DNA from 2 places in the Micromonospora sp. ATLC16 genome. Region 2 is predicted to be linked to the other one. Evidence: riboswitches for the same ligand, from Rfam matches in the RefSeq annotation. Region 2 holds a riboswitch; the other holds the start of a gene.
The links. A riboswitch is a leader RNA that binds a small molecule or an ion and turns the genes downstream of it on or off. The one in region 2 is predicted to bind S-adenosylmethionine.
Positions count from the first base shown of each region.

Region 1: another riboswitch for S-adenosylmethionine. It lies ahead of thrC (threonine synthase); the one in region 2 lies ahead of AC2CHE_RS25820 (ABC transporter substrate-binding protein).

Region 1 is NZ_JBXUOW010000004.1:65,708-72,808, forward strand. It holds gene AC2CHE_RS03105 (GNAT family N-acetyltransferase) at 1-163, shown strand, start outside; gene paaN (phenylacetic acid degradation protein PaaN) at 223-1,896, opposite strand; gene AC2CHE_RS03115 (GNAT family N-acetyltransferase) at 1,950-2,969, opposite strand; gene AC2CHE_RS03120 (GNAT family N-acetyltransferase) at 3,022-4,041, opposite strand; gene thrC (threonine synthase) at 4,281-5,567, opposite strand; SAM riboswitch class I at 5,577-5,712, opposite strand; gene AC2CHE_RS03130 (DoxX family protein) at 5,832-6,278, opposite strand; gene AC2CHE_RS03135 (ABC transporter permease) at 6,548-7,101, opposite strand, start outside.
Region 2 is NZ_JBXUOW010000113.1:1,157-8,257, forward strand. It holds gene AC2CHE_RS25805 (urease subunit alpha) at 1-778, opposite strand, end outside; gene AC2CHE_RS25810 (urease subunit beta) at 775-1,098, opposite strand; gene AC2CHE_RS25815 (urease subunit gamma) at 1,095-1,397, opposite strand; SAM riboswitch class IV at 1,817-1,929, shown strand; gene AC2CHE_RS25820 (ABC transporter substrate-binding protein) at 2,193-3,062, shown strand; gene AC2CHE_RS25825 (amino acid ABC transporter permease) at 3,098-3,877, shown strand; gene AC2CHE_RS25830 (amino acid ABC transporter ATP-binding protein) at 3,874-4,605, shown strand; gene AC2CHE_RS25835 (helix-turn-helix domain-containing protein) at 4,695-5,909, shown strand; gene AC2CHE_RS25840 (hypothetical protein) at 6,026-6,190, shown strand; gene AC2CHE_RS25845 (helix-turn-helix domain-containing protein) at 6,183-7,101, shown strand, end outside.

The DNA.
Region 1 (7,101 bases), on a different contig from region 2:
GTCCCGGGCCTGCGGGCGGAACGAGCTGATGCTCGAGGTGGTGGTCGGCAACGACCGCGCCTACCGGGCCTACCAGCGGCTGGGATTCGTCGACACCGGCGTCCGCCTCCCGCACCCCAACATCCCCACCCTGCGCGAACTCCAGATGCGTAGGGCGGCGTAGCCACGACAGACGATCGCCGACCTGGGGGCCCCGGGGAAGACCCCGGAGCCCCACCCGCCTCAGACGTGCCGGCGGCTCTGCACGACCCGGAACCGGTTCGCCACGTACGCCCCGTCGGTCAACGCCGAGTTCGCTGCCGCGTTCGCTCCGCTGCCGTGGAAGTCGGAGAAGGCCGCCGACTGGTTCACGAAGACGCCGCCGGTGAGGTTGGCCGACAGGTGCACCCCGACCTCGATCGCCGCCGCCTCGGTGGCGTCCAGCACCGCGTCGTCGGTGGAGTAGACCGCCGCGGTGAGGGCACCCTTCTCGCCCACGGTCGAGCGCAGGATCTCCAGGCTGTGGGCGGTGGAGTCGGTCGCGATGGCGAAGGAGATCGGCCCGAACCACTCCCGCGAGTAGGTCTCGGTGTCACCCGCGTCCAGTTTGACGATGGTCGGCGTACGCACCACGGCGTCTGGGAACGACGGGTGCTCGACGGTACGCGACTCCAGCACCGGCGAACCGATCTTGGTCACCTCGTCCAGCCGCTCCAGCACCCCGTCGTTGACGATCGCGCCGGTCAACTCCACTCCCCGGGCCGGGTCACCGGTGAGCTTGCCGACCGCCGCGGCGATGCCGCCGGCAACCTCGTCGAAGCTCTTGTGCCCCTGGTCGGTGTCGACGCCGTTCCGGGGAATGAGGATGTTCTGCGAGGTGGTGCACATCTGCCCGCTGTACAGAGTCAGGGTGAAGCCCAGGTTGCGGCACATCCCGGCGAAGTCGTCGGTGGAGTCGATCACCACCGTGTTGAGCCCCGCCTTCTCGGTGTACACCGCCGCCTGGCGGGCGTTCGCCTCCAGCCAGTCGCCGTACTCGGTGGAGCCGGTGAAGTCGACGATCCGGACCGCCGGGTGCAGGGCCAGCGTCGAGGCGAGCTTCTCGCCGGGGGACTCGGGGGCCAGCAGCACCAGGTTCGGGTCGAAGCCGGCCTCGGCCAGCACCTCCCGGGCGTACCGGACGGTGACCGCCAACGGCAGCACGGCGCGCGGGTGCGGCTTGACCACCACGGGGTTGCCGGTGACCAGCGAGGCGAACAGACCCGGGTACGAGTTCCAGGTCGGGAAGGTGTTGCAGCCGATGACCAGGGCCACGCCCCGGGGCACCACGTGGAAAGTCTTGGACATCCGTAGCGGGTCGCCCTTCCCGGCGGCCTTCTCCCAACCTGCGGTGCCCGGGTGCCGGGTCATCTCCGCGTACGCGTAGGCCAGCGCCTCAAGTGCGCGGTCCAGGGCGTGCGCACCACCGGCCTGGAAGGCCATCACGAACGCCTGGCCGCTGGTGAACTGCACCGCGTTGGCCAGCTCGAAGACGTTCTTGTGCAGCCGGTCGAGGATCTCCAGACAGACACCCACCCGGGTCTGCGGGCCGGCGTCCCGCCAGGCGGGCAGCGCCGCTGACGCGGCGGCTACCAGTTGGTCGGCGTCGGCGTGCGGGTAGCGCACGTGCAGGGCGACGCCGAACGGGCTGTCCTCGGTGGCGACCCGATCGCCGTCACCCGGCTGGTCGAGCGGGAAGTCCCCGCCCAGGTACGCCTCGAAGGCGGCCTTGCCGTCGGCGGCGGCGGTCTCGCCGTACACCCGTGGGCTTGGTGATTCCGGATAGGCCGACCAGTATCCCCGCTCCTTGATCGCGGTCAGCGCGCGGTTGAGAGTCTCGGCGTGCCTGTCGTAGCGGGGGTGCGGGGTCTCCGTCATGCCCGCCATCATGCAACACGAAGCCCCCAGATCAGTAGGGGCGTGTCACAACTTCAGATGGTCAGCTGCCAATCGGTCCAGGCGTCGACCGGGCGGAACCCGAGCTGCTCGTTGATGCCGATCATGTGATCGTTGACCGCCGCGTTCCAGGTGTCGATCGCGGCCAGGGCCGGCTCGTGGTCCAGCGCGTGCCGAAGGTTCTCGACCTTGACGAGCAGACCGAGGCGGTGCCCCCGGTGTGCGGGGTCGACGATGGTGATCTCCTGCCAGGCGTGCCACGGCGTCGACGGGCCCCTGTCGATCATCGTCCAGGCGACCATCCGGCCGGTCGCCTCGTGCACCGCGCCGACGTGGTAACGCCGTCGGCCCCGCATTCGCTGGATCCGCTCGATCTCCCGCAGCCGCGCGGCGTCCACCTGCTCCGCCTCGATCGCGAGATCGCCCATCGGCGCGTCGATGAGCAGCCGGCTCTCGAGCCGGGCGATGTCGGCCACGTACTCCTCGGCCACCGGCCCCCGCCAGGCCACCGTCCGGTAGCCGGCAGACCGGGCGCGGGCGGCATCGTGCAAGGCGGTCAGGGCCGCCTGGTCGAGCCGCGTGGTGTCCAGTCGACGCCGCACCTCGGCCAGCGCGGCCTGCGCGCCGGCCGCCGCCGCGAAGGCCGCGCCGGGCGCGTCCCGGCCCGGTCCGTCGGGCAACGGCCCGGGGGTCTCACCGATCAACCGCTGCCGGCCGTGCTCGGCGGCCACCTTCCGCGCGTACGTCAGCAGCGCCCGACCCACCCCCTGCCGCCGCTGCGCCGGGTCCACCGTCAGTTCGACGGTGGCGATGCCGGTGTTGTCCAGTTGCGGCAGCCGCATCCGCAGGTGGCCGGCCACCTCGCCGTCCCGCCGGGCCAGCGCCTGATGGATCACGTTGCCGTGCGGCGGATGGGCGACCAGGAGCCCGAACTCGGCCCGGTCTCCCACCGGCAGGTCGGGCAGGTCGACCGCCTGGGCCGCCGCGACGACGCGGTACGCCTCGTCGAGCGCTGCCTCGTCGGTGGACTCGTACGGGGTGACGGTGATGGCCATGGGCGCGATCCTGCCCGCCCGCCGCCGGCCGTCGCCACCGGTTTCCCGCCGGTCACACGTCGCGCTGCCAGTTGCTCCACCGATCCCGCACCCGGAAACCGAGCTGCTCGTTGATGGCGATCATGTGGTCGTTGCTGGCTGCGTTGAAGGTGTCGATCACCCGCACGCCCGGTTCGTGGGCGAACAGGTGCCGCAGGTTCTCGATCTTGGCAAGCAGGCCCAGCCGATGGCCCCGGTGTTCCGGGTCGACGATGGTGATCTGCTGGAAGGAGTGCCAGTCCGCGGACGCCCCGACGTCCAGCAGCGTCCACGCGACCAGCCGACCGGACTCCTCGTGGCGGACGCCGACGTGGTAGCGCCGCCGGCCCTGCGCATCCAGCGCCAGCTCGGTGCCGCGCAGCCGTTCGGCGTCGACCCGCTCCGGCTCCCACGCCAGGTCGCCCATGGGCGCGTCGGCCAGCAGCCGTCCGTCGAGGTACGCGACGTCGGCGGCCAGGTCGTCAGGGGTACGCCCGCGCCAGTGCAGCACCTCGTAACCGACCGCCCGACCCCGGGCGTCGGCCAACAGCGCGTCCAGTCGCACCTGATCCAGGTCGGCGACGTCCAGCCGCCGCCGGACGTCGGGCAGGACGTCGACCGCGCCGAAGGCGGTGGCGAAGGCGGTGGCCACCGAGGGGCGGTCGGGCGCGCCGGGCGGGTGCGCCCTGCTCATCGCGCTCACCCGCTTGCGCCCGTACTCGCGCAGCACGGCGAGACCGTGCTGGAGCAACGCCCGACCCACCCCCCGGCGCCGGTACGCCGGGTGCACCACCAGGTCGGCGGAGGCGTTCTCGGTGTTGTCGAGCTGCGGCAGATCGAGCACGAGACGGCCGGCCGGCTCACCGTCGATGTGTGCCACCAGATTGACCGGGGCGTTACCCGGCATCGGATGACGCACCATCGCGGTGAACCGTTGCCGGCAGAAGGGCGGGAAGTCGGGCAGGTCGGCGGCGGCGTGCGCCACGCCGATCTGGTACGCATGTTCGATCGCCTGCTCGTCGGCGGGACCGAACGGGGTGACGGTGATGGTCATGACGGCAGCCTGCGCCAGCGACAGGCGAGCGGGCCAGCGAATTTTCGCTGGCCCGCTCGGACGTTGGTCGGGAGGGACGATCGCACAACGCCTCCGGCGCTGGGTCGTAAAGACTGAAAGTCTACGGCGAAGCGCCCTCCCGCACGGAGCATCTTGCGCCGTCCGTTTGCGGTCGTCAAGTCCTTGGCGGCGTGTTTCGCTCACTCCCTGCGAAATGCCGCTTACTCATCCGTTCGTCGTCAGCTCAGCAGACCCGCGTCGCGAGCGGCCCGCAACGAAGGCTTGATCCGGTGGGTGGGGCCGACCTCACCGGCGACCGCGTCGAGGGTCTTCAGCCCTTCGCCGGTGTTGAACACCACCGTCTCGGCGGTCGGGTCCAGTCGGCCCGATTCGACAAGCTTGCGCAGCACCGCCACGGTCACCCCGCCAGCCGTCTCCGCGAAGACCCCGGTGGTACGCGCCAGCAGGCGTACGCCCGCCCGGATCTCGTCGTCGTCGGCGTAGTCCATCCAGCCACCGGTGCGGCGCACCGCCTCCAGGGCGTACAGCCCGGCGGCCGGGTCGCCGATATTCAGTGACTTGGCGATCCCGGTCGGCTTGACCGGAGTGATGGCGTCGGTGTCCGCGTGTAGTGCGGTGGCGATCGGGTTGCAGCCGGCCGACTGCGCCCCGAAGACCTTCCAGCCACCGGCCGGTGCCTCGACCAGGCCGATCTCCACCAGCTCGCTGAACGCCTTGTCAATCTTGGTGAGCAGCTCGCCCGAGGCCATCGGGATGACCACCTGGGCGGGGATCCGCCACCCGAGTTGCTCGGCCACCTCGTAGCCGAGCGTCTTGGACCCCTCCGCGTAGTACGGCCGCACGTTGACGTTGACGAAGGCGGTGTCCTCGAACTCGTCGGTCTCGACCAGTTCGCCGCAGAGGCGGTTCACGTCGTCGTACGACCCGTCGATGGCGACCAGGTCGCCGCCGTAGACGGCGGTCGTGACGACCTTGCCCTGCTCCAGGTCGCTGGGGATGAAGACCACGGAGGGCACACCGACCCGGGCGGCGTGGGCGGCCACGGAGTTGGCCAGGTTGCCGGTGGAGGCGCAGGCGAACCGGGAGAAGCCCAGCGCGCGGGCGGCGGTCAGCGCCACCGACACCACCCGGTCCTTGAAGGAGTGGGTGGGATTGGCGCTGTCGTCCTTGACCCAGAGCGGCGCGGTGATGCCCAACTCGGCGGCGAGCTGGTCGGCGGCCACCAGCGGGGTGAAGCCCGGGTCCAGGGTGACCCGGGTGGTCGGGTCCTGGCCGACGGGCAGCAGAGCGGCGTACCGCCAGAGATTGCGTGGACCGGCCTCGATCTGCTCGCGGGTGACGGTGGCGAGTGCGGCCGGATCGTAGTCGACCTCCAGCGGGCCGAAACACTCGTAACAGGCGTGCTGGGCGGCGAGCGGGTAACGGGCCGAACAGGCCCGGCAGACCAGGGCACGGGCGGGGCTGGCGGCGGTGTCGATGCCGGACGGGGCGAGCGTCGACGTCATGTCGAAGTCCTCTCATCTTTCCCCGCATCGCACCTTGCGGCGGGGACGGAATTGGCACCTGCCCCGCCGGACGCTCAACGGTGAGCGCGCGGGGTGGTTGCCGGGGCGTCGTCGGGCCGTATCCCTCAGCCCCTCTGGATGAGGTATGCAGTTGTGCCGCCGAGTCTAGGCGATCCGGACGCGGCCGTCGCCTGCCAATCCCAGCCTGTGAGCGAATCCTCAGCGGCGCCGTTGCCGTCCCCCCGGCGCCGCTGAGCATCGCCGTCAGGCCGGCACGGACCGCCGCTCGCCCTCGGCCAGGGCGACCGTCGCAGGCCCGCGCCGCCAGAGCGCGTCCACCGCCCAGGTGCCCGGTCCGAGCACCGCCACCAGGAAGAACGCCCAGCAGAACAGGACGGACAGTTCGCCGTTGTTCCGCAGCGGCAGCAGCGCCTCGGGCTGATGGACCACGAAGTACGCGTAGGCCATGGAGCCCGACGCCAGCAGGGCGGCGGGCCGGGTGAACAGGCCGAGGAGCACGAGGGCGCCGCAGACCAACTGGATCATCGCGGCGTACCAGCCCGGCCATTGGCCGAGCGGCACCGCCTCGCCGGTGCCACGGTTGCCGCCGAAGACGCCGAAGACGGACGACATGCCGTGAATGAGAAACAACAACCCGATGACTATGCGGAACAGGGACAGAGCCGGCCCGCCGAACCGGTAAGTGCGCATTGGTACCTCCTACGAGTGGGGTGGTGGTACCAGAATGCGGACTTCATATATAGTTGTCGATGCAATCTCTCTTGTTGGGAACGCTCCCACACTCAGTCTAGCGGCCGAAACTTCCGGCGGCAGCAGCCCGACGTAAACCTTGTGGTCTGCTTACGTGAGTGGCGGGAGCGCCCGCCGCCACGGGCGGGTACGACGATGCTCCGATGCCACGGTCCGCACTCCGGCCTCCGGTGGCCGTCGGCTCGCGCCGAGCGTCGCGGGCAGCGGGCTCAGCTGGTGATGTCCTTACGGGTGAAGCGCCAGAACGCCAGGCCCCAGAACACGGTCGCGTAGCAGATCGCCGAGACCGTGCCCCGCACGATGTCGTCGGTCTGTATGGGCGTGGAGAGCAGTCCCAACCACGCGGTGCTGTAGTGGGTCGGCAGGAACGACCGGATCGCGCCGAGCGCGGTGATCTGGTCCAGGATGCTGGACAGAATCCACAGCAGCACCGCGCCTCCCACCGCGCCCAGCGCCGCGTCGGTGGTCACCGAGAGCAGGAACGCCAGGCCCGCGACCACCAGCAGGACGATGGCCAGGTAGCCGAGCACCGCGAGCAACCGCAGCAGCCCCTCGCCCGGCTCCAACTGAGCGGCCACCGTGCTGCGCAGCGGCGACCAGCCGTAGCGCAGGGTGCCGATGGCCAGTGCCGTGCCGGCGAGCAGGATCAGCGCCAGCGCCGAGTACGCGAGCGCGACCAGCAGCTTCACCGCGAGCAGTCGGGCCCGGGGCACCGGAACCGCCAACAGGTAGCGCAGGCTTCCCCAGCTCGCCTCGCTCGCCA
Region 2 (7,101 bases):
CCACGAACCCGGCCTCGTTGAGCGTGTCGGTGTGGATGGAGACCTGCACGCCGGTGGCGTCGGCGACACGCAGGCAGGCGTCGATCGCCGCCGGGGTGGTGCCCCAGTCCTCGTGCAGCTTGAACCCGCCGGCCCCGGCCCGCAACTGCTCCCACAGCGCCTCCGCCGAGACGGTGTTGCCCTTGCCGAGCAGCAGCACGTTGACCGGGAACGTGTCGAGGGCCTCGTGCATCCGGGCGAGGTGCCAGGCGTTCGGGGTCACGGTGGTGGCCCGGGTGCCCTCGGCCGGTCCGGTGCCGCCGCCGACCAGGGTGGTGACCCCGCTGGCGAGGGCCTCGGCGACCAGTTGCGGGCAGATGAGGTGCACGTGGGTGTCGACCGCCCCGGCGGTGAGGATCCGACCGTTGCCGGCGATCACCTCGGTGGCGGGGCCGATGACCAGGTCCGGATGGACACCATCCATGGTGTCCGGGTTGCCGGCCCGGCCCAGCGCGACGATCCGCCCGTCGCGCAGCCCGACGTCGGCTTTCACCACCCCCCAGTGGTCGAGAACGACCGCGCCGGTGATGACGGTGTCCAGGGCGCCCTCGGCGCGGGTGGCCCGGGACTGGCCCATCGACTCCCGGATCACCTTGCCGCCGCCGAAGACCGCCTCGTCACCACCGATACAGTGATCGTGCTCGATCTCGATCAGCAGATTCGTGTCGGCCAGCCTGATCCGGTCACCGGTGGTCGGACCGTACAGGGCGACGTAGCGATCTCGTTCGACGCTGCTCATGCGCTCCGTCCTTCGTCGAGTGCGCCGGCGCACTCGCCGCGCAGGCCCGGCACGATCCGCGCGCCGCCCAGCGGCACCAGGTCGACGCGGCGGCTGACTCCTGGCTCGAACCGCACCGAGGTGCCGGCCGGTACGGCGAGGCGCTGCCCCCAGGCGGCGTCCCGGTCGAAGTCCAGCGCCGGGTTGGCCTCGGCGAAGTGGTAGTGCGAGCCGACCTGCACCGGCCGGTCACCGGTGTTGACCACCAGCAGCGTGGTCACCGGGCGCCCGGCGTTGATCTCCACCGGTCCGTCGGCCGGCAGGATCTCCCCGGGGATCACGGGATCGGGTGGTGCACCGTCACCAGCTTGGTGCCGTCCGGGAACGTCGCCTCCACCTGCACCTCCCTCAGCAGCTCGGGGATGCCGTCCTGGACGTCGTCGCGGCCGAGCACGGTGCGTCCGGCGGCCATCAGGTCGACGACGGACTGACCGTCGCGCGCCCCTTCGAGCAGGAAGGCGGTGATCACCGCGACGGCTTCCGGATAGTTGAGGCGCAGGCCGCGCTCGCGGCGCCGCCGGGCGACATCGGCCGCCACGTGGACGAGCAGGCGGTCCTGCTCGTGGGGGGTGAGATACACGGGTGCTCCCGGGTGGATGTCCGCGCCCCGTCCACCGCCGGCCCGGCGCCTCGACGCGCCACCGCACGGTTGGGGGTTCGACCGCCGGCCCGACCCGCCACGCGCATCGGACCTGAGAGTTCCACCCTCCCGGCCCACGTGACGGATCACCGGCGGTGGCTTCTCGGATGCGGACCGCACCGCCCACCGCTGACCAGACCGTAGAGGATCACGCACTTCCCCGGCAACACCCCCAACCGTCGTACGCGCCAACCCCGCCCGCGTTGATCATGAGGTTAGCGGCAGCGGCGGAGATCAAATATGCCGCCAACCTCATGGTCAACTTGGCTCGGCGTGCGGGGGGTCGGGGTGAGGGGGCGGCGTGAGGGGGGTCATAAGGGGTGGACGGTGGGTGGGCGGGGGCTGGTAGCGTCGGCGCAGGTCATGAGTGCCAGCGTCAAGCCCCGGCTCGCTGGCCGGCAACCCTCCTCCGCGCAGGGGTGCCCCGGGTGAGGACCAGGCGCCGGAGCGTTCTCCGGTGCAAGCGTGGCCTGGGTTCCCAGGTCATCACGACCTTGAGGAGCACCATGTCGTACCCCGATCGACCTGTGGCCCGCCCGGGCCTGACCCGGCGTCGGCACGTCGACATGATGCGGGTGTGTAGCGCCGCGTGTAGCTGACCGCGGCGCCACCGGTCACCAACCGCTTACCGGCTCCTTTCCCGCTCTGCCACCGATTTCATCCCAGCGGTCCGCCCAGCGGCGGACCGTCGGTGCGGCACGTCCGTGCCCGCCGCAGCTCAACCAGGAGACACCTGTGCGATTCCTTCCTGCCCTTACCCGGGCCGCCGCCGTCGGCGCCGCCGCGATCCTCGGCGCCGCCACCCTGACCGCCTGCGGCTCGGACTCCGCCGGCAGCGCGGCCGACAACCCGTACGGCCTGTCGCAGCCGGGCGTGCTGCGCGCCGGCACACTGACCGACGCCCCGCCGAACGTGTACCTGAAGGACGGCGAGTTCACCGGCTTCGACAATGACCTGCTGGTTGCCGCCGCCGACAAACTCGGCCTGAGGGTCGAGTTCGTGGGCACCGACTTCTCGGCGTTGCTCGCCCAGGTCGGCAACCGCAAGTTCGACGTCGGCAGTTCCTCGATCACCATCACCGAGGCGCGCAAGAAGACCGTGGACTTCGGCAACGGGTACGACTTCGGCTACTTCGGGCTCGACGTGCCCGCCGGATCGACGTTGCGCAGCTTCGACGAGTTGCCCGGCAAGCGGGTGGTGGTCGTGCAGGGCACCGTCCAGGACGACTACGCCACGAACAAGGGGCTGGACCCGGTCCGGGTACCCGACTACAACGGCGCGATCAACCAGCTCAAGGCCGGTACCGCGGACGCGTGGATCGCCCCCGCCGAGATCGGGGAGAAGACCGCGGCGGACAGCGGCGGCACGATCGCGGTGGCGGCGAAGGAACTCAGCCCGGCCCCGACCGCGTACGCCTTCGCCAAGGGCAACGACGCGCTGCGCGAGGCGCTGAACAAGGCGCTCGACGAAGTGATCGCCGACGGCACCTGGACCCGCCTTCAGGAGCAGTACTACCCGGGCCGGCCGATCCCGGCCGACTTCACCCCGGGCAGCGGTGCGGTGACCGCACCGTCGGCGGCGCCGTCGGCGTCGGCCGCTTCCTGAGCTAGGACGACGAGCGAGCAGGACGGAGGTTGACCGTGGATCCGTTGCGCACCCTGTGGGAGACGTTCTTCGACTGGGAGTCGATGCGCGAGGCGCTACCCGAGATGCTCACCGTCGGGTTGCCGAACACGCTGATCCTGGCGGTCAGCGCCGCCCTGCTCGGCTCGGCGCTGGGCATCGTGCTGGCGGTGGCGGGCATCTCGCGCACCCGCTGGCTGCGGTGGCCGGCTCGGGTGTACACCGACGTGTTCCGGGGCCTGCCGGCGGCGGCGACGATCCTGCTGATCGGCGTGGGGCTGGCCCCGCTGGGCATGCAGCTGTGGGGGCCCAACCCGTACCCGCTGGGGATCCTGGCGCTGTCGCTCATCGCCTCGGCGTACCTCGGGGAGATCTTCCGCTCGGGCATCCAGTCGGTGGAGGCCACCCAGTTGGAGGCGGCCCGCGCGTTGGGCTTCTCCTGGCGCGAGGCGATGCGCAGGGTGGTCATCCCGCAGGGCATCCGGCGGATCCTGCCGGCCTGGGTCAACCAACTCATCGCCCTGATCAAGGACTCCAGCCTGGTCTACTTCCTCGGCCTGCTGGCCAGCCAGCGCGAGCTGTTCCGGATCGGGCAGGACTACGCCGCCAACACCGGAAACCAGTCGGCGCTGCTGCTGGCCGGGCTGTTCTACCTCGCACTGACCGTGCCGCTGACCCACGCGGTCAACTGGATCGACCGGCGGCTGCGACACGGCCGGCCGACGACCGGACCGACCGACGACCCCGACGACCTGGACCTGGCGCTGCCCGGCGCCGCCGGAGGCAACCAACGATGAACACCTCGGTCAGTCTGAGCCTGCGCGACGTCCACCTGGCCTTCGGCAGTCACCGGGTGCTGCGCGGGGTGGACCTGGACGTGGCACGCGGCGGCACCGCGTGCGTCATCGGTCCGTCCGGGTCGGGCAAGTCCACCCTGCTGCGCACCGTCAACCGGCTGCTCGAACCGGACCGGGGTGACGTGCTGCTGGACGAGCGCAGTGTGCTGCGCGACGACCCGGACGCCCTGCGGCAGCGGATCGGCATGGTGTTCCAGCAGTTCAACCTCTTCCCGCACATGAGCGTGCTGCGCAACATCACCCTGCCGTTGCGCCGCATCGGCAAGCTCGGCGAGGACGAGGCGGTGGCCCGGGCCCGGGCCGAACTCGACCGGGTCGGCCTGGCCGCGAAGGCCGACGCCCGGCCGGCGCAGCTGTCCGGCGGGCAGCAGCAGCGGGTGGCCATCGCCCGGGCACTGGCCATGCGGCCGCAGGTGATGCTCTTCGACGAGGCCACCTCGGCGCTGGACCCGGAACTGGTGAAGGGGGTGCTGGCGCTGATGGCGGAGCTGTCCGGACAGGGCATGACCATGGTGGTCGTCACCCACGAGATGGGCTTCGCCCGCCAGGTCGCCGACACCGTCGCCTTCATGGACGCCGGGGTGGTGCTGGAGGCCGGCGAGCCGCAGGCCGTCTTCGAGTCGCCGCAGCACTCCCGGCTACGCCGTTTCCTGTCCCAGGTGCTGTGAGCTGGTGATCGACTCCTGACTCTTCCTATCGCCGGGAGCTGCGCGTACCGTGAGGTACACGATGTACCCCATCGAATGAGGTGTCGGTCGTGACCAGTCAAGAGCACCCCAGGCCGGGCCAGCGTGTCGAGCGGCTACGTCGAGCAGCGGGGCTATCCCGCGAGCGCCTCGCCAACCTGAGCGGACTGTCAGCGACCACTGTGAAGTTCATCGAGAACGGTCGCCGGTCGTTGACCCTGCGTGCCGCGCAGCAGTTGGCGCCGCACCTCGGGGTTCGGGATCTTGGTGACCTCTTCGGCCCGTCCGTGGCACTGTCTCTCGATGGCCGGGTCAGTCATCCCGCAGTGCACGAGGTCCGTCGTGCGTTGACCGCCTGGCACATTGTCCTCGACGGCGAGCCGGAGAGCACTGAGTATCTCCGTGGTGCGGTTGACTCCGCATGGCAGACCTGGCACACGTCTCGACACCAGCGCACGGCGGCGGGGGAAATCCTGCCCGGCCTGCTAAATGCCACCCAGCGGGCGGCTCGGCTGCATTCCGGTGATGATCGACGGGCGAGCCTCGCTCTGCTCGCACAGGCTAACCATCTCGCTCAGGCATATCTGGCATGGCACGGCGACCGTGAGTTGGTCTGGTTGACAGTCGATCGCGGGATGACCGCCGCCCTGGACGCGGACTACCCGCTGGCTATCGCACAGGCGAGTTGGTATGCCGCGCACCTGCTGCGCTCGGTGGGTCGCGGAGATGAAGCACTGGAGCGGCTTCGGGAAGCGCGCGGGCTTATCGAACCACGCGTGGCGGATGGCGGTGCCGAATGGGCGGAGATGCTCGCCGACCTGCACCTCTGCACGGCCCTCACCCGCGCTCGGACCGGCGACCAGGGCGCGTGGTCGGATTGGGACACCGCTCGGTCAATCGTCGACCGGGCGCTGCCCGAGGGCTTCGTTGGCCTACGGACCCGCGTGTCGCGGCCCCTGATCGACGTGTACGCCGTCATGTGCGCAGTGGACCTCGGAGATCCGGACGAGGCGCAGCGCCGCGCACACGCCCTCGACCCGGCGTCGATCCCGTCGACAGAGCGCCGAGGCCGGCACTACGTGGAGCTGGCACGCTCCGCCGACCTGGAGGGCGCGAGAGAAGCGACCCTGCACCTACTGGTGCGAGCCGAGGCGACGTCACCGGAAACCGTCCGCTACTCGCCGGCGGCGCAGGACATGGTCACCCGGTTGTGCCACGAAGCACCGGCGGCGATCCGCGCCGAGGCGGTCGACCTCGCACGTCGAATCGGTGCCTCCGACCTTTAGGTACGCCTCGTCACCGGGTACGCCGCGTACCCCAGACTCGAACGCTCGATTGCTTAGCGTAGTCAGACGGTAGCGGCAGAGAGTTGCTGGCGCTTCTGATCGCGGAGGAGTCGGGGATGAGCGGCCAGAACAAGCCCGGCACGCCCGGTGAGGGCGAGCGGATCGAGGCGGCCGAGCGGGAAGCGGCGCGGTTTCGGTTGCTCGCGCAGGCCGAGGCGGAGCGGATACCTGTCGAGGAGACGACCCGGGCGGTGCCGGATCGGCGGTGGCGGCGTGGGTGACGGGTTGCCGATCGGTCGGCGGGTGGCGTACTGGCGGGGGCGACGGCGGATGTCGCAGCAACTGTTCGCCGACCGGCTGGGCAAGTCGAAGAGCTGGGTCGACAAGGTCGAGCGCGGTGCCCGGTCGCTGGACAAGGTGTCCACGATCGCGGAGATCGCCGCTGTGCTGCGGGTCGATCAGTCGGTGCTGCTGGGCCGCGATGTCCGTCCCGCCGCCGTCAGCGAGCGGGCGGCGGGTGTGGAGCGGATCCGGGCGGCACTGTCGGCGTACGACATCGCGGTGGGCCGGCGGGTGCCGGGCCGCGACATACCGGCGGCAGCTCAGGTGGCGCGTAGCGTGGTTCACGCCTGGACCACCTACCAGCACGCACGGTACCCCCAGTTGATCGACCTGCTGCCCGGGCTGATCGGCGGGGCGCAACGTGGTTACGCCCGCGAGCCGGGACCGGGGCGCGAACCGCTGGTGGAGGCATACCGCATCGGTGCAGCGCTGCTGACGAAGCTCGGTGAGACCGAGCTGGCCTGGCTGGCCGCCGATCGGGCGATGACGCTTGCCACCGGCGACGCGGTGCTGGCCGCAACGGCGGCAGTGCAACTCGGGCAGGTGTTGCGCGCCACCGGGCAGACGCGCGCGGCGGTGTCGACCATGCGGTCCGCCGCGTACCGGATCGCCCCGCCAGACCTCGGCGGTGGCCCGTCGGGGCAGCTGTCCCTGTGCGGCACGCTGCTCGTGCAGGGCGCGTTGGCGGCGGCCTGCGACGGTGACGAGCGCGGCGCCGCCGACCTGCTCGACGAGGCCGCCGACCTAGGCGACCGGGTGGGCGACGGTCATGACCATCATCGCACCGCCTTCGGGCCTACCGCCGTCACCGCAGCGCGGACGGTGGCGGCACTGGAGTTGGGCGACGCGG